Regions from separate parts of the Bacillus sp. K7 genome, predicted to be linked through region 2. Evidence: riboswitches for the same ligand, from Rfam matches in the RefSeq annotation. Region 2 holds a riboswitch; the other holds the start of a gene.

Region 1 (9,014 bases), 1.5 Mb from region 2:
GCGTGGCGTTCTTTTGCAAGCTCCACAAGCTGTTCAATAAGATCCGCGTACTCTACCCCTGCCTCTTTCCAGAGCAGCGGGAACATGCTGAAAGGAGTGAAGCCGGGCATCGTGTTGACTTCATTGATCAGAACTTCGCCGTCAGCTGTCAAGAAAAAGTCCGCTCTGACAAGTCCTGAACCATCGATCGCTTTAAACGCCTGAATCGCCATATCACTGATTTTCGCGTATTCCTCATCGGTCACACTCGCCGGAATCACCAGGTCAGTATCTCCGTCCTCATATTTCGCTTTGTAATCGTAGAAATCTGTCTTCGGTGCGATTTCTCCCACAACAGAGCATTTAGGGTCATCATTACCGAGTACGCCGATTTCGATTTCACGGCCATTAATTCCTTCTTCAACGACAACTTTGCGGTCATATTGGAAGGCAAGCTCGAACGCTTTTTGCAGTTCTTCACGGTTTCGGCATTTGCTGATTCCGACACTTGAGCCAAGGTTCGCCGGTTTTACGAAACAAGGGTACCCTAATTCCTGTTCGACCTGCTCACAGCTTTCTACCGGAGAACGAGTCCAGTCTTTCTTAAGAAAAGCTGCGTATTTGGCCTGAGCAAGGCCGGCTTGTGCGAATAAATGTTTCATGACAACTTTATCCATGCCGGCTGAAGAAGCAAGCACACCGTTGCCGACATAAGGAATATTCAACAGTTCGAGCATCCCTTGAATCGTGCCGTCTTCTCCGTTCGGTCCGTGGAGGAGCGGGAATACGACGTCGATGGTTTCATTTTGCTGTGACGCTTCCTGCGGAAACATCTCCTGATTCAGGGCAGCCGGAGAAAAAGCGCTGCCTCCTTGCTCAAATTGAAGCATTTTCACGTTTGAAACAGGTTCAGTTAAACGGGCGCCTCTTACCCATTCGCCTTTTTCAGTTATATAAATCGGATGTATATCAAACTTCTCAGTATTAAGCGCTTTGATTACAGCCAGAGCCGTCTGCAGTGAAACATTATGTTCAGCTGACTTTCCTCCGTACACTAATCCTAGACTTGTTTTCAATGGATACTCCCCCCACTACAATTCATCTTTACTATCTTATCACTTTCACGAGAAAATGATCTAATTATTTTTGGGCATGCTGATGCTGAATGCATTTGTATGTAATTCCTTTTTATTTTATATTAAAATGGCATTGAAAAGGAGATGTGACATATGAAAAAAATCACGACAATCGAACAATTTAATGAACTGATTCAATCTGATAAAGAAATTATTGTGAAGTTTTATGCAGATTGGTGCCCAGACTGCACACGCATGAATATGTTTATCGGCGATATTTTGGAAGAGTACAATCAAAATGATTGGTATGAGCTGAATAGGGACGACCTTCCTGAGCCGGCCGAAACATACCAGGTAATGGGCATTCCCAGCTTGCTAATCTTCAAAAACGGTGAAAAAACAGCTCATCTTCATAGCGCCAATGCCAAAACGCCTGAAGAAGTGACTGAATTTTTGTCTGAACATATAAGCTAATTCGTTAAACAGCCTTATTTTATGTCGTCGGGCTCTACATGAACATGAACATGAGTGACATCGTGTTCATGTTTTATTTTGTCTTCTACTTCATCCGCCACTCCATGGCCTTCTTCTACTGTAAGCTTCGGATCAACCGTAATGACCATCTCGATATGAACTGTGCTGCCTAAATACCTTGCTTTCACATCCTTTAGCCGATGTACATTCTCAATCCTGCCGACGGTCTGTTTGTAAGGCTCAAGATCTTTTAAGTGAAAGCCGTCTGTTAACGAATGTGAAGCGTCTTTAAAGATATCCCACGCCGTCTTGCAAATGATGATGCCGATGATAAAAGCCGTTACCGGATCGATCCACGGCAGCTGCAGCTGTGATGACACCACACCGATAAACGCTCCGGCACTTACAAAGGCGTCTGACCTGCTGTCCTTTGCCGCTGCCATCAGCGCAGAGCTTTTAATGGATGCCGCCAGCCTTTTGTTATATAAGTAGATGCCATACATAAACACAGCACTGCCTAACGCCGTCCATGCAGCGATAAGACTTGGCGTTTCCGTTGTTCCGCCCGCAATCGCTCTTCCTCCGCCGATCAACACTTCAATGCCGACAACCATCATAATAAAAGACGCAACAAGGGATGAAATCGTTTCAGCCCGATAATGGCCATATGGATGATCGTTGTCAGCCGGCCTTTGAGAAATACGCAATCCAATCAGTACTGCTACCGAAGCTACAATATCGGTTCCATTATTTAATCCGTCTGCTCTCAGCGCTTCGGAATGATAGAGAATCCCAACAACCAGCTTCACAACAGCAAGGATGAGATATGCGAAAATATTAAGGAGCGCCCCTTTTTCTCCCTTTTTCAGATTTTTTGTCCGCTCCATTGAGTACCAGCCTCCATTCTGTTACATAGTATGGTTCAAAACGCAAAAAATACAGCAGTATTCAAATACGAGGGACAATTCGACAGCAAATTATTGCCCGGGAAACTTTTTGTCGATCTGTTGAATATTTGCAGATTGCCGAAAAGATAGGACTGTTTTCACCTTTACAGGCGATTCTGAGCAATGTATACTGTTGTTAATTGATAATGATTATCAATATCGTTTGATGGAGGTTGGTGATCCAATGACACCTCAGTCTGCAGAAATCAGAAAAAAACAGCTCATTCATCTGTTAATACAGAATGGTATATACAAAAAGTCAACGCGTCATTTATATGAATTGTCGCTGACAGAGTTAGAAAGCGAATACAAACATGTCAGGAGGGCACCAGAGCATGCCGAAACGTAAAGTGAAAACCTACCAACAGCTGATCCAGGAAAACAAAGAGGCAATTATGGGCAATCCGAAGCTGATGAACGTCATTTATGACAGAATCGACCGCAAGCATCAAAAAAACCTGCAAGAGCAAAGCAATACATAAAAAAGAGCCGGGAAGGCTCTTTTTTTTCATGACTCAAACGCTTCTGCAGCAAGCTTTTGAATCACCGCGTCATCCATCGGCGGGTTATGGAGACCGGCGCGCGCATCACGGTAATAGCGCTGAAGCGGGCTGGTTCGCTCGAGGCTTTTGGCGCCGACAATTCTCATCGCTTTATCGACAACAGACAGCGCAGCGTTTGTGACGATATGTTTCGCCGCACCGAGCTCGCTTCTCAAATGAGAGCGGCGCTCTGGATCGTCATACAATTGGGCAATATGGAAAAGAAAATGTCTGGCAGTAGTCAGTTCAAGCTCCATTTCGCCTGTTCTTTGCTGGACGGCCGGAACATCCTTGATCGGCCCCTTCAAACTGTTTGGAGAATACTCGGCTGCAAATTGCACCGCATAGTCTCGTGCTGCTTGAGCAATGCCAAGATAAATCGCCGGTATGTGAAGAAGCCATCCATTCGGTTTTGCCCCTCGAGGACCTTGAAGCACTTCCACCAGTTTCTCCTCATCAAGCATGACCTCATTCAGTACTAGGTCATGGCTCCCAGTCGCCCGCATCGCCATCATATCCCACGTTTCTTCAATCGACAATCCCGGATCATCCTTATGAATGAGAAACACACCTGTTGTTTGTTTTTCTTCAATCCATGCCGTCACCAAAAAATAATCCAGCGCTTGGGACATTGTCGTAAACGTTTTTCTTCCGTTCACTGCCCATTTGCCATCCTTTTTGACAGCGTTTGTACCAGGGCGCCCTCCTCTTGTCGGGCTGCCGGTATTCACTTCTGTCGCCGCCCTATTGATGACGGCTCCATTTTGGACTTCCTTTGCAATAAACGCAAACACGCCCTTATCCCAGCTATTTCCCTCGCCGAGCTCTCCGATTACGCTCAAATGCCAGCCGATGCTAAGCGCTGCGGGAGCGTCTCCCCGTGCCAGCCGTTCTTGAAACAGGAGCATATCGTAAACAGAAATGCCCCCTCCTCCATAAGTTACCGGCAATGTTAAGGCTGTATATCCAGCATCACGCAGTTTCTGTATTTTTTCTGCAGGAAAACGTCCCTGTTCGTCATCTACAGCGGCCGTTTGCTGAAATTCATCCGCAATCCGTCCGATTTTCTCCATCCATCGCCGCTGTTGCTCGTTCTGTATAAATAATGACATCCGGCAGACCCCCAACGTTTTAATTCCGATAAATTTAATATGTATTATAGATTTCCTGCCATTATTCCGCAACTGTTAACCCTTTTGGCCGGTATAGAAAAACACGCCGTTCCCCGAGGGAACAGCGCGATTAGACAGGATTTGCATCCCGGTCTTGTTTCATGCCGAGATAGATCAGCATATATGTCAGGTAACCCATTGTCATCACCAGGCCGCCAAAGAAAAAGCTCGAGAAAATCGGCTCTTCAAAAGCGGTTACTGCCGCAAGCACAATCCAGCTTGCATACAGATAGATGATAAAATAACGGATGCCCGTCTTCATTTTATATATCATGTACAGCCCCGCGAGAGAAAATAATCCAAGCGCGAGTCTGAAATAAACAAGATGTTCAAATTGAAACATGAATGACACAAATGAGAATCCAAGCAGCAATACAATCGGTAAAGCGGTAATAAAGTTCCTCAATCGAGACACCTCCGTCAGTACCTTTAGTATAAACCAAACGATCAATTGATATTGATTTACGTGAGTTTTTTCACAAAAATGTCATTCCTTGCCTTTACACCCGAACATCACGTTTGCAGAAGCACCACCAGCCAACGGCGATGAAAAATATGGCATGTATCAGGATGATCCCCGCTGAAAACAATGGTGTCATGCCTGAAAACAAGGCGGTTTGTCCGTTGCTGTATTGGGTGAAGTCAGTGTTCGCAAAAAGCAAAAAGCTTCCCCATTTGTTTTCAAACAGCTTCATGAGCTGGACAAGTGTACTCGCTCCATATAAAACGACAAAAGAAACGACGACGGCTACCGCACTGTTGCGGAACAGCGAAGAACAAAGCAGCCCGAATAAGCCCATCATGACGGCTTCAAGCCAGTTTGACCCAATCAGCCCCAAGGTGTTGACTAGCAATGTCTTTGATTCGGCGGTCACGGATGTGCCAAAAAAAATAAGACCGAACAATAACGCCAAAATGTAGTATGCCAAATACAAATAAAAGCTGACCATCACGACTGTGATTAATTTTGACCAAAACACCTTTTGGCGTTTAACCGGACGAATAAGCAGGAATTTGATCGTCTTTTTATCAAACTCCATCGAAACAATTGTGGCTGCGATCACGATCGTTAACGCCTGCAGCAAGATGTTCAGGCTCGGTGTATACGAAAAATAGCCGATGAAGTTTTCATCTGTTCCCGCACTTGTCACAATCCGTTTAATGATCAAAGCCATGAAAAATTGAAAGACCGCCATCAGGATAAGAGATACCAATGTGACCTTCCGATTAAAAAGTTTCATATGTTCATTCCAAATTAATTTAGACAAGCTCTTCTCCCTCCTCTTGATGAGCAGTTGTCGCTTTCATGAATTCGTCCTCTAGTGATTGCGTGTAAGGCATAATAGAAAATATATGTAAGTCTTGTCCGACAAGTGCGCGGTTCAGCTCCGGAATGTTTTCTTTTGCTACCTCAACAACAATCGCCCCGTCTTGCCGCTCAGCTTGATATTGATTGCTTGTCAGCCAATTGAACGCTTTTTCTTCCGGCTGCACTTCAATGATCGCTTTTTCTGTTGGTTGGCCTGCTCCATGTAAGCTGACTTCCGCTTTGATCTCACCTTTTTGAATGATGATGACCCGGTCGCACAAATCTTCAACCTCACGCAATAAATGGGTGGCGAATAAGACTGCTGTTCCTTCCTGTTCCGCGAGCTCTTTAATATGATCGCGAAAATCCTTCATGCCCGCGGGATCGAGACCGTTTGTCGGCTCATCTAAAATAAGAAGCTTCGGCCGGTGAAGAATCGCCTGCGCGATGCCGAGGCGCTGGCGCATGCCAAGGGAATAGGTCTTGACCTTATCATGTATCGCTGACGTCAGCCCGACACGTTCCACCACTTCATCAAGGCGTTCATCCGCTATTTTTTTGTGCATATTCGCAAAGTGCTTCAGGTTTTCCCAGCCTGTCAAATATGGATAGAACTCAGGGTTTTCAACGATCGCCCCCACTGCTTCCATCGCTTGTTCAAACTCTGTGTCATGCTGGAATCCGCTGATTGTCACACTTCCGCTGTTTTGTTTTAACAGCCCGACGATGATGCGGATGAGCGTTGTTTTCCCGGAACCATTCGGACCGAGCAGGCCGATGATTTCCCCCTCCATGACGTCCATGCTGATCTGTTTTAAAATTGGTTTAGACCCAATCGTTTTATCGAGGTCTTTAATATGTAAAATCGGCTCAGCCATAAAGCCTTCCTCCTTTTTCGGCAAAAAATAAACAGTGCCCAAAAATGAGGCACTGTTTGTATTATAGCATTTGTTCCTTCCAAATGTTTGGTTAGACCGATAGAGTCGACGTTTGCTCTGGCTGTTTGTTCTTCTCTGTTTCTGTCACAATGACAGCGCAGGCTGCGTCTCCTGTTGTATTTACCACTGTACGAAGCATATCAAGCAGGCGGTCAATTCCAAGGATCAATCCGATTCCCTCGACAGGCAAACCGACAGATTGAAGCACCATAGCAAGCATAATCAAGCCGACTCCCGGCACACCCGCAGTTCCGATACTTGCTAACACAGCCGTCAGTACGACCATCACCAGCTGCGTGAGTGTCAGATCATGCCCGAATACCTGCGCAATGAAGACGGTGGCTACCCCTTGCATGATCGCTGTTCCGTCCATATTAATTGTAGCGCCCAGCGGCTGGACGAAGCTGCTGATCGGCTCAGGCACTTTTAACTTTCTCTGTGCCACACCCATGGAAACCGGCAGAGTCGCACTGCTGCTGGATGTACTGAACGCGACGACCATAACCTCTGAGAAATCTTTGAAAAACGTAATCGGATTTCTTTTGGCGATAAGCGCTACCGTAGATCCGTACGTAACGACTGCATGTATTAACAATGCAATGGTTACCACTAACATGTACAAGCCCATCGCTTTCATTGCACTGAATCCTTGGCTTCCCACGGCTGTCGCAATCAAACCGAATGTGCCATACGGAGCAAACTTCATGACCAGATTGACAAGGTACATCATTAATTCATTTCCTTGCTCAACAACTTTGAGAAGCATATCCGCTTTTTTGCCCAGCATAGTAATCCCAAGCCCGACAAAGATGGCAAACGCAATAATCTGCAGCATATTTCCTTCCGTCATCGCTTGAACAGGATTGGTCGGAATGATGTTTAACAGAGTGTCCGCAATACTTGGGGCTTTTTCAGCAGTGAATTCGGCAGATGATGTATCATATGTTCCGAACTCTCCCGGTTTGATGACAAGGGCTAAAACGATGGCAATGGTAATCGCCACTGCAGTCGTGACGAGAAAATAAGAAATCGCCTTTACACCGATTCTGCCAAGCTTCTTAGGCTCGCCCAGTCCGGCTACTCCCAGTGTCAGTGAGAAAAAGACAATCGGAACGACAAGCATTTTAATAAGGTTTAAAAAGATCGTGCCCAGCGGCCCGAATACAAACTTATTTAAATTTTCGAATAATTCAGGTGATGTTAGGTTAAGAATAATTCCCGTCACCGCACCCAGCACCAATGCAATGATGATCTTTGTAGCCAGTTTCATTAGCTTTCCTCCCTTTTTGAAAAAAGCCCACGAGAGACTCCCGTGGGCTTTGGCTGTAACATCAAACCACAGGACTCTCTCTTCACGCTGATGAGGTTAGCTGACGGGTTCGGACGAAGAGATGTCCGTTTTTCTAATGAAAAATTAACCCCAAAAGATCGGGTCCCCCACTCCTTGGTTAAAGGATTAAGCGTGTGGCTTACTATTGTATGATAATTTATTTATACAGAAAAGAACCAATTTTGTAAACTATTTTTCGTTACTTTCCTCTTGGAATCTTTTGGGTCCTTCTTCCTTATTGGTCACACCAAGAATATCAAGGAGAAATACAAAGATCGGAATCCCGATGATTAAACCCCAAATGCCGAAAAAGTGCTCAGAGAAAATGAGGACGATGAAAGTGAAAAAGATCGGCAGCTCTGTTTTCGCAGACATCAGCTTCGGGTTTAAGAAATAGGTTTCGATCGCATGTATGGCGAATATGACAAGCACAATGTAGATCACAAACATTCCGCCACCTGTGCTGTAAGCGATAATACTGAGAGGAATCAAAGAAATGACGACGCCTGCTACAGGAATCAACCCAAGGAAAAACACCATGATAGAAAGCCCAAACAGCTGCGGGAAATGCATAATCCAAAGCGCGATCAATGTCAGAATACAGTTGACGAGCGCAATGATAAATTGAGCCTCAAGCACCTTGCCGAACGTTCTTGCAAATTTGCTTCCGAAAAAAGCAATTTCCTCATAAAAGACTGACAATTTGCTTGTTTTAAATTTCTCCATGAATTCCGAGAGCCGTTTTTTCTCGAATAAGAAAAACATGCTGAGAACGAGCGCCATTACGATCTGCAAGCCGAATGTGCTGATATCTGCCAGATACGTATACACCACATTGAAACCTTCTTTGACATATGAACTGATATTAATGTCTCCGAAAACACTTGTGATCTCGTCAAAGAAAGGGATGGTGTCCGGGTGATACGCGATATGTTTAATCTGCTTAACCAGCTGCTGAATCTGCGCCGCGACGATCGGATAAAAAACAAATCCCCCAACTGTAAGCAGAACAGCCAGCAACACGTAAAGAAATGTAATGACAACCCGCTGGCTTACCCGGAAGAACCGGCTTACGAACCGCCGTACCACAAACTCCAAGCGATCCATTAGAAATGTGAAAATGAAGGTAAGCAATATTAAGTTGATCATGCTCTTAAATAGATATAACACACCAGTTAACACGACAAAGACGGAGAAACGCCTTACTCCCGGGTGCTGAAAAAATTTAACTAAAGCGGCCATTTATA
Region 2 (9,014 bases):
CGCAAGCATACATTTGTGGCTGAAAAAGATTTCTTCAAGTTTTTTACAAATTTCTTCCCGCCTAAATGGGAACGGGAAGTTGAGGTAAATGTAGCGGCAATTGAAGAAGCTCAGGCTGATTTACAAGAGGTTTTAAACAAGGAAGGCCTCAATGAGGACATCAAAAATGAAGCCCTGCAGTTACACGAGCAGCTGGAAAGCTCCAGAGCCTACTATGATTGGCTGAAACGGCTTGCTGAATCGGTGCAGAGCGGAGAAATTTTTAAGTTTATACCAATCGAAGAAAAGTAAAGAAGAAAACGCCCGGTTGCTCGGGCGTTTTTCTGTTCATTTACATGTAATTACTACAAATTTGAAAAATACGGGAAAAACACCCCATTTACTTCCAAAAAGTTTGATGGTAATTTTATGTAGGTAAAATTTGTATTTGGCCGTTCAGAGGAGGTGAACAGCGAGCTGGCCTGTATATTTCATAACTTTTTAGGGGGAATTTTATTATGAAACGCAAATTATTATCTTCTTTGGCCATTAGCGCATTAAGTCTCGGTTTACTCGTTTCTGCACCTACAGCTTCTTTCGCGGCTGAATCTAAATCAACTTCCGCTCATACTGAGTCTACTATGAAAACACAGTCAACAGCTTCATTGTTTGCAACAATCACAGGAACCAGCAAAACGGAATGGTCTTTCTCAGATATTGAATTGACGTACCGCCCAAATACGCTTCTCAGCCTTGGCGTTATGGAATTTACTTTGCCAAGCGGTTTTACTGCAAATACAAAAGACACAATGAACGGGCGTGCGTTGCGTGAAACACAGATCCTTAATAACGGAAAAACAGTAAGAATCCCTCTGGCGCTTGATTTGTTAGGAGCTGGCGAATTCAAATTAAAACTGAATAACAAAACTCTTCCTGCCGCTGGTACATATACTTTCCGTGCGGAGAATAAATCATTGAGCATCGGAAATAAATTTTATGCAGAAGCCAGCATTGACGTTGCTAAACGCAGCACTCCTCCAACTCAGCCATGCGGCTGCAACTAAACATTGAAGACCGGTTAACGCCGGTCTTTTTTTGCGTTTTGCCCTCCCCTTTCCCCTCTATTTCCAATTATCTTTTTTCTTAATAAAAATTTAAATTGACAAACTCTAGAAACAGGAGTAAATTCTTGAGTGTTCAATTTCATATTAGTCTCTTTTACCGCTTAATCAAACACGAACGGGGGAACCAACGATTGGCTGTTTTATTCACAGCCTAGGGGTGAATCTTACTTAGTAAGAGGGGGTACTCTGAATCCCTAATCCGACAGCTAACCTCGTAGGCGTATCCAGAGAGGAGGTCTATTAACGGCCATTCTTCGAGATGGTCTTTTTTGCTTCAAAAACGTTACTTTTACTAAGGGAGTTATGAACATTGGGAAAAATAAAAAATAAGCAATTTGCCGTGATCGGGCTCGGCCGATTTGGCGGAAGCATTTGCAAAGAGCTGCACAGAATGGGGCATGAGGTCCTTGCAATTGATATCAGCGAAGAAAAGGTAAATGCTTACACTTCTTACGCAACTCATGCGGTGATTGCCAACGCTACCGAAGAAAACGAATTGCTATCATTAGGAATACGCAATTTTGAATATGTGATTGTTGCGATCGGAGCGAATATTCAAGCAAGTACCCTGACGACTTTATTATTAAAGGAATTTGACATCCCGAATATTTGGGTAAAGGCTCAAAACCATTATCACCATAAGGTGCTTGAAAAAATCGGCGCTGACCGTATTATTCACCCTGAAAAGGACATGGGCGTCAAGATCGCACAAAGCCTTTCTGATGAGAATGTATTGAATTACCTTGATTTATCTGATGAGTACAGTATTGTCGAGCTCCAGGCAACAAACAAGCTTGACTCAAAATCAATTTTCGATCTGAATGTAAGAGCCAAGTACGGCTGTACCATTCTGGCCATAAAACATCATGGAGATATCCGTCTATCTCCCGCATCTGAAGATATCATTCACGAACAGGATTGCCTGGTGATCATGGGGCACAAAAAAGATATTAGACGTTTTGAAAACGAAGGGATGTAGACATAGGTGACACTTCAAAAGGATAAAGTGATCAAATGGGTTCGTTTTACACCGCCTCAAGTGCTTGCAATTGGGTTTCTTCTGACCATTATCATCGGGGCTGGATTGTTAATGCTTCCGATTTCTGCAGTGAAGCCATTGTCATGCATAGATGCCCTTTTTACCGCAGCTTCCGCTACCACTGTAACAGGGCTTGCAGTTGTCGATACCGGTACAGAATTTACGGTTTTCGGGCAAACTGTCATCATGGCTCTGATTCAGATCGGCGGGCTTGGATTTATGACTTTTGCTGTTTTGATTGTCATGATATTAGGGAAGAAAATCGGATTAAAAGAACGAATGCTCGTTCGTGAAGCCTTAAACCAGCCGACAATCGGCGGCGTCGTAGGTCTAGTCAAAGTCCTGTTTCTGTTTTCCATCAGTATTGAGTTAATAGCGGCACTCATCTTATCCATTCGGCTTGTGCCCCAGTACGGCTGGGCATCCGGCTTGTTTGCCAGCCTGTTTCACGCAATTTCGGCTTTTAACAATGCCGGGTTTTCATTATGGCCGGATAATTTGATGAGCTTCGTTGGTGATCCTACAATTAATATCGTGATTACGTTTTTATTTATCACAGGAGGTATCGGATTTACAGTTCTGTTTGACATCATGAAGAATCGGCGATTTAAAGCCTTTTCTCTTCATACGAAAATCATGCTTACAGGCACCTTGATTCTGAATGCGGCTGCTATGTTTGTGATCTTTATTTTGGAGTATAGCAACCCCGGCACGCTCGGTCACCTGCATATAGGAGATAAACTGTGGGCTTCCTATTTTCAAGCTGTGACGCCGAGAACCGCCGGCTTCAATTCTCTTGATATCGGAAGCATGAGAGAAGGAACGATTGTATTTACGTTATTATTGATGTTTGTCGGAGCAGGCAGCGCTTCAACGGCGAGCGGCATTAAGCTGACTACGTTCATCGTGATTTTGATGTCTGTGATCGCTTATTTGCGAGGAAAAAAAGAAACGGTTATTTTCCGCCGCTCCATTAAATACCCGATTATCATTAAAGCTCTAGCTGTGAGTGTCACCAGCTTGTTCATTGTGTTTTTAGGGATTTTCGCCCTGACGATCACAGAGCAAGCGCCATTTATCCAAATTGTGTTTGAAACCTTTTCTGCTTTCGGAACTGTCGGTCTATCAATGGGATTGACTCCCGAACTTACAGAAGCGGGAAAATGTATCATTATTCTCATCATGTTTATCGGAAGAATCGGCCCTCTGACGTTCGTATTTTCATTCGCGAAAACAGAGAAATCAAATATTCGTTACCCTGACGGCGAGGTGTTTACAGGGTGATAGCAAAAAATCCGGCGTTCAGGCGCCGGATTTTTTATGATTCGATATGAGATTGAGTTTGTCTTTTTTCCTGCTCCGCGATGATTTCATTATCTTCTGCGTTATCACGGGTCACTTTTTGTGTAAGAATCGCACCGACCGCTACAAGTATCATAACGGCAATATAATAGCCTTTTTCATTGAGTTCCAGATTATCAGCATTATAGAGCCCGACACTAAACAAAAATACTCCCGCAAAAAAAGTGAAATAAGCTAATACTGTAAAAGCAACCGTGTTTCTCCGTCTATATTTCTGCATCTTTGTTCCCTCCTGAAAACATAGTCAATAAGTGATAACTTCCGTGGAATATTATACCTCAAATTCCCCTGAATGGAACATAGAAATAAAAATACCAGTATAAACAGCTTAGGTTGCTTCCTTTATTTCAACAGCTGAATCGTCAATCCAGCCGATGAGTTTATCATCGATTTGAAATTGGTACCATACGGACTGGCCTTTCTGCTTTTTAGATACAACCTTTATGTCCTTTCCGATGTAAGATTGGGCAGAGGTAAGTCTTATGGACCGCTCATCAGTAGAAGGCTTGGACCATACGTCTTGAACGGCGCTGTCTTTTATGGAGCCGATTAAATCCACAGATTTCAAGGATGGATTGACCTCATCGTAGGCATCTAAATCATATTTTTCCACAATAGTGCTGAGTTTGTCAGCGTAATCAGGATCAGTCGCATATCCTGCTGTTTGCAAGGCGGTTGCCGCTTCCTTATAATCCCCAGCATCAAGTACCGGTTTATATTTCTTTTTATTCCATGATGTGCCGCGGACAAACAATTGGGCATGGTCATCCATAGATTCAAAAAACGTGCTGTATTTGCGAAACTTTGCGCGAATGGTTTTCCTTTCTCCTTTTTCAAATTCATCCGTTTCCATCGTGACGTGATGGCCTTTATAATTTCCTTTTACGCCAAAAAGGTTGTTGGCCTGAGCAGCAAGCTCGCTGTTCCCCCAGTCAGATTCGAGAATGGCCTGAGCGATCGTGATGCTGGGGAGAACATGATATTTCTCATACAGAATTTGTGCATGCCCGGACAGGCTGTCAATAAATACTTGCTGTTCATCAATCTCTTCGGGTTCTTTGGCTGTTTCAATCGGCTTTGATAAAGTTGTGGCTAAAACAAAAAAGGCTAACGGAATCGATACAATGAAAAATAGTGTAATCAAGAGTCTGCGTTTTTTCAGTTTTTTACGGGCCATGAATACCTTCCTTCGAGTTAAAAGATTACGAATGTAAAAGAATCTACCTTTTAGAATTTTACTTTGACTTCTAATATTTTTCAATTCTTTAGGGAGAAAGTTGGGAAAAGAATGCAAACAAAAAACCTTTTCACTAGAAAAGGTTCTATTTTTGTAAATTTTTAAGTATAGCTCGATATTCTGTATCATGTATCACTTTATGTGATTTAGCAGCAACATTTGACACTCGATGATCTGAAACGGCCGGTTTTTCCGGAGCCGTCTTCGCGTTATCATGCGGTTTATGAGCCAGCTTGTGGCCCATACCTGTGGCGTTCATACAGAATGACAGGCAAACGAGCAGCACGCTCAGGACAAAAGAAATGAAAAAGAGATCATGATAAGCAGTCATCATAGAATCCTGCATTGAACCGCTTTGTCTGGCAGCATCTTTTTTCGTAAAAGAGCCGATGAGGATTGGAACTCCCATATAAACAAACAATCTTAAAAACTGAACAGCTGTCATTCTCTTGACCAAATCAGGCAGCGGACCGCCCATCGCAGCTCCCATCAGCCCTGCAGCGACCGTCAGCCCCGTTCCGGCGGCAAGCATGATAAACAGAACAGCATACATATAGAGAGACGATTGACCTTGCATATGCAGCCATTGAAAATTCACCAACACGAGAAGGAGAGCGCCTATAATACCGAGCATCCCAGGTCCGACTTTATCATAAAACAGAGTGCTTAAAATGGCGGCGATCGCCACTCCGATTAAAAGAGTCAAGTTTAAAAGAATGAGTTGCCCCTGAGAAATATCATACATTTGACGGAGCAAGCCTTGAAAAGCAGAAAGGCTTACAGCTACCGTTATCGTCCCTGCAGCTATGATCAATAAGCCGAGCACCGGTTTTGGCAGCAGCATCAGTTTAATAGAAATGAAGGGGTTTTTCACTTTATATTCCACAATCAATAGAACAAGGAGCAAGCATAGCGCAACTCCAAAACCAATCCATACATAACCTGATGAAAGCCCCCATTTTTGCAGAAATATAAATGTAATCGCTGAGGCAGCGGCAAGACCCACAGATAAAATGATCCCTGCACCATCGATCGGCTGTTCTTGTTCTGCCGATCCATGATGTTCATCGTGAAGAAAGAAATAGCTCACCGCGACACCGATCAGTGACAGCGCGCCAAAGATGTAAAACAGCCATCTCCAGTGTTCGAAACTTGTTGCAATCGTTCCCAGGATCGTGCCGGTAATAACAGAGCCATAAAATCCCCCGATCAAAACCAGCAGTGCATAGTTTCTGCGGTCGATCGGAAATGATAGAACAAGCATTGGAATCATAATCATCAGCATGACACCTGTAGCCGCTCCTTGTAAAAAGCGCCCTGCCGCCATCCATGCAATATCGCTTGAAAGCGCGAAGAGCAAAGAGCCAAGTATAAAAACGGGTAATGAAGCGAGATAGATCGGACGGGCGCCGAATTTTTTCCTCAGCAGCGGACCCGCCGGCACAAATAATGCAAAGGCCATATTGCCGATCAATATTGGATTCACCGCTGTGAAATCACTTGTCCCGACCGTCTTCTGAACAAGGGCTTGAACTGACGACAATGCCGTGTTAGACATTAAACCCGGGCCGACCGCTAAAACAGCGAGCAAAGAAATCACCCAATATCGTTTTGTCTTCATGTTGTCATTCCTTCCTATCAATCCATATGTAACATTTTATTTTAAAAACAAAAGAAGCTAATAGATGTTCAAGGCCATTAGCTTCCTATCAGAGGAAATGATATTCCGTTCTTATGTGAATAAATGAGCATATAATCAAACATTATTCCAAAACAACTATGTTTTGTCAATGGCGCAATTTTAGTATAAAACAAAAGACTGAACAGCTTTTGACTGATATCATGATTTATAGTCAAGAGAGCTTGACTTTCACTTATGAGTATCCGCTTCCTTTCTCAAGCGAATTAAACACCACTTTACAAGCTGCTCAGAAAATACTTTCTTGACATGTTCTACAAAAGTTCAGCGAACGAACCTTTTCCTGGCAAACAAAAAAACCCCTTATAGAATAAGGGTGTAAAGGTATGGAGCCAAGGGGGCTCGAACCCCTGACCTCTACGCTGCCAGCGTAGCGCTCTCCCAGCTGAGCTATGGCCCCGTATGTAACGTCATGTTTATTATAGATGATTTTTTTTTGAAAAACAAGCGGTTTCTCTTGAATTGACAGAAAAAATAAGGCTCCGGAAAGAGCCTTATTTTTGGAGTTACATCATGATTAATAGTAAAATCACACCGAGGATGATTCGGTAGATTGCAAATGGAACGAGTTTGACTTTATTAATCAGTTTTAAGAAGAAACGGACGACGAATAGCGCGACAACAAAGGCGAAGATGAAGCCAACGATGAAAAACGGCATCAAATCAGAGCTTAAGCTGTCCCAATGCTTCACAAGGCTTAAAAAGCTTGCGCCCATCATGATTGGCATTGCCATAATAAACGTAAAGTCGGCTGCCGCTCGGTGATTCAATCCAAGAATAACACCTCCGGAAATGGTCGAGCCGGAACGCGAGAAACCCGGCCAAAGGGCAAGACATTGGAATAAGCCGACTCCTATCGCCTGCTTATAGGAAATGCGGTCAAGGGTGTCTGTCGCTGTTTTCCGTTTATTTACCCAATCAGCAAAAAGCATGAGGACTGCCCCAGCGATTAAACCGATGGCAACGGTTTTAACGGAAAATAAATATTCATCAATGTAATCCTCAAACAAAAAGCCGAGAACAGCTGCAGGCACAAGTCCGACAGCAATTTGCGCAATGCTTAATTTATGCCCCTGCTTCTGGTCGCTGGTAATATTCTTTTTCAATCCGAGCAAATTCAAAATCCGGTCTTTAAACACGATCACCACTGCTAAAATAGAGCCAAGCTGAATCACCACTTTGAATGAGTTGGCAGCTTCTTCTGACATCAGATTGCTTGATTTAAGCCAGATATCGTCTACTATGATCATATGTCCTGTCGAAGAAACCGGCGCGTACTCTGTTAATCCTTCTACGATCCCTAAAATGGCAGCTACAAACAATTCCCATAGAGTCATGATTTTGATTCTCCCCATTAGACATTTATTTTTTACATAACGGGAGCTTTCCATAAATGGAAAGCCCGTCTTATATAACTATAAACGAAAATCACACTTTATGACCTGACGAATTTTCATTTTTCTCTTCGTCGTATAAATGTGACCGCATTTTAAACCAGTCAAATAAATGTGTCGTAATGACTTTTGCAACTGCATAGCCCGGAATGGCAAGAATGATTCCAACCACACCAAACAGCTTGCCGGCTGTTAACAGCAGAAAAATAATCGTAATCGGGTGGATGTGGAGGTTTTTCCCCATAATTTGCGGAGAGATCAGCTTCCCTTCGATCAGCTGAACAATGGTCCATACGATCACCAGCTTAAGCAGCATGAGCGGCGATGTCACTATGGCGATGATAATCGCTGGCGTAATGGCAATCGTCGGCCCTAAATATGGAACGATGCTCGTACAAGCCGCAATGATGGCAAGCAGCGAAGCATAATCCAGCCCGATAATCAAATATCCGATAAACAGCAAAAAACCGATACAGAAGCTGACAATGATCTGGCCTCTGATATAAGAGCTTAACCGATGGTTCATTTCGCTTAAGACTGTGTATGTCTGTTCTTTTAATCGTGTCGGCACAAACTTCAGTATATAGACCGGCAATTTCTTTCCATCTTTTAATAAATAGAAAAGAATAAACGGAACCGTAATGATCGAAATAATAACCTCAGTCAGAGCACCGATAAAATTCCCAACGCCGGTGAAAGTACTGTTTACAATCGTAGCTGCCTGGTCTGAAATCTTTGTTGCAAGATCAGATATATTGATGTTCATCGTTTGCTGGGCCTGATTGACGAAGTTGCTGCCGATCAGCTGTTTCGTCTGACTTTCAACGACATCCACATACCTCGGGATGTTATCAATCAAACTCATAATTTGTTCTTTTAAAAAGGGGATAATGGATACAATTGTGATCGTGATCAGTCCGATAATCAATAGGTATAACAGGAAAATCGTATAGATTCTTCTTACTCTTCTTCTCTCAAGGAAATCGACGACTGGGTTTAACAGATAAAAAACGATGCCTGTTAAAATAATCGGAAGTGAAATTGTCTTGAGAAGAACAATAATCGGGGTAAAAATAAATGATGTTTTTGTAAAAACGAGAATATTTAAACCAATTAACAACAGCACAAGCAAAAATAAAACAAACTTATTGTCCAAGAAGAATTGCTTGAATCTGCCGCT

The links. Region 2 has a riboswitch for cyclic di-AMP ahead of M1D98_RS14815 (potassium channel family protein). Riboswitches for the same ligand answer to the same signal wherever they lie in the genome.
Region 1: another riboswitch for cyclic di-AMP. It lies ahead of M1D98_RS02550 (dicarboxylate/amino acid:cation symporter); the one in region 2 lies ahead of M1D98_RS14815 (potassium channel family protein).

What each region holds. Positions count from the first base shown of each region.
Region 1 covers NZ_CP096406.1:504,424-513,437, reverse strand. Annotated here, with positions in the region: gene M1D98_RS02595 (D-alanine--D-alanine ligase) at 1-1,055, opposite strand, end outside; gene M1D98_RS02590 (thioredoxin family protein) at 1,209-1,529, shown strand; gene M1D98_RS02585 (cation diffusion facilitator family transporter) at 1,544-2,416, opposite strand; gene M1D98_RS02580 (Fur-regulated basic protein FbpA) at 2,661-2,825, shown strand; gene fbpB (Fur-regulated basic protein FbpB) at 2,812-2,958, shown strand; gene M1D98_RS02570 (acyl-CoA dehydrogenase family protein) at 2,985-4,130, opposite strand; gene M1D98_RS02565 (hypothetical protein) at 4,261-4,596, opposite strand; gene M1D98_RS02560 (ABC transporter permease) at 4,691-5,431, opposite strand; gene M1D98_RS02555 (ABC transporter ATP-binding protein) at 5,451-6,377, opposite strand; gene M1D98_RS02550 (dicarboxylate/amino acid:cation symporter) at 6,469-7,707, opposite strand; cyclic di-AMP (ydaO/yuaA leader) riboswitch at 7,779-7,910, opposite strand; gene M1D98_RS02545 (AI-2E family transporter) at 7,957-9,009, opposite strand.
Region 2 covers NZ_CP096406.1:2,885,367-2,894,380, forward strand. Annotated here, with positions in the region: gene cudC (choline uptake/conversion transcriptional regulator CudC) at 1-291, shown strand, start outside; gene bslA (biofilm surface layer hydrophobin BslA) at 498-1,043, shown strand; cyclic di-AMP (ydaO/yuaA leader) riboswitch at 1,192-1,340, shown strand; gene M1D98_RS14815 (potassium channel family protein) at 1,414-2,082, shown strand; gene M1D98_RS14820 (TrkH family potassium uptake protein) at 2,089-3,426, shown strand; gene M1D98_RS14825 (YiaA/YiaB family inner membrane protein) at 3,461-3,724, opposite strand; gene M1D98_RS14830 (glucosaminidase domain-containing protein) at 3,833-4,681, opposite strand; gene M1D98_RS14835 (MFS transporter) at 4,827-6,362, opposite strand; tRNA gene M1D98_RS14840 (tRNA-Ala) at 6,768-6,840, opposite strand; gene M1D98_RS14845 (undecaprenyl-diphosphate phosphatase) at 6,947-7,777, opposite strand; gene M1D98_RS14850 (AI-2E family transporter) at 7,869-9,014, opposite strand, start outside.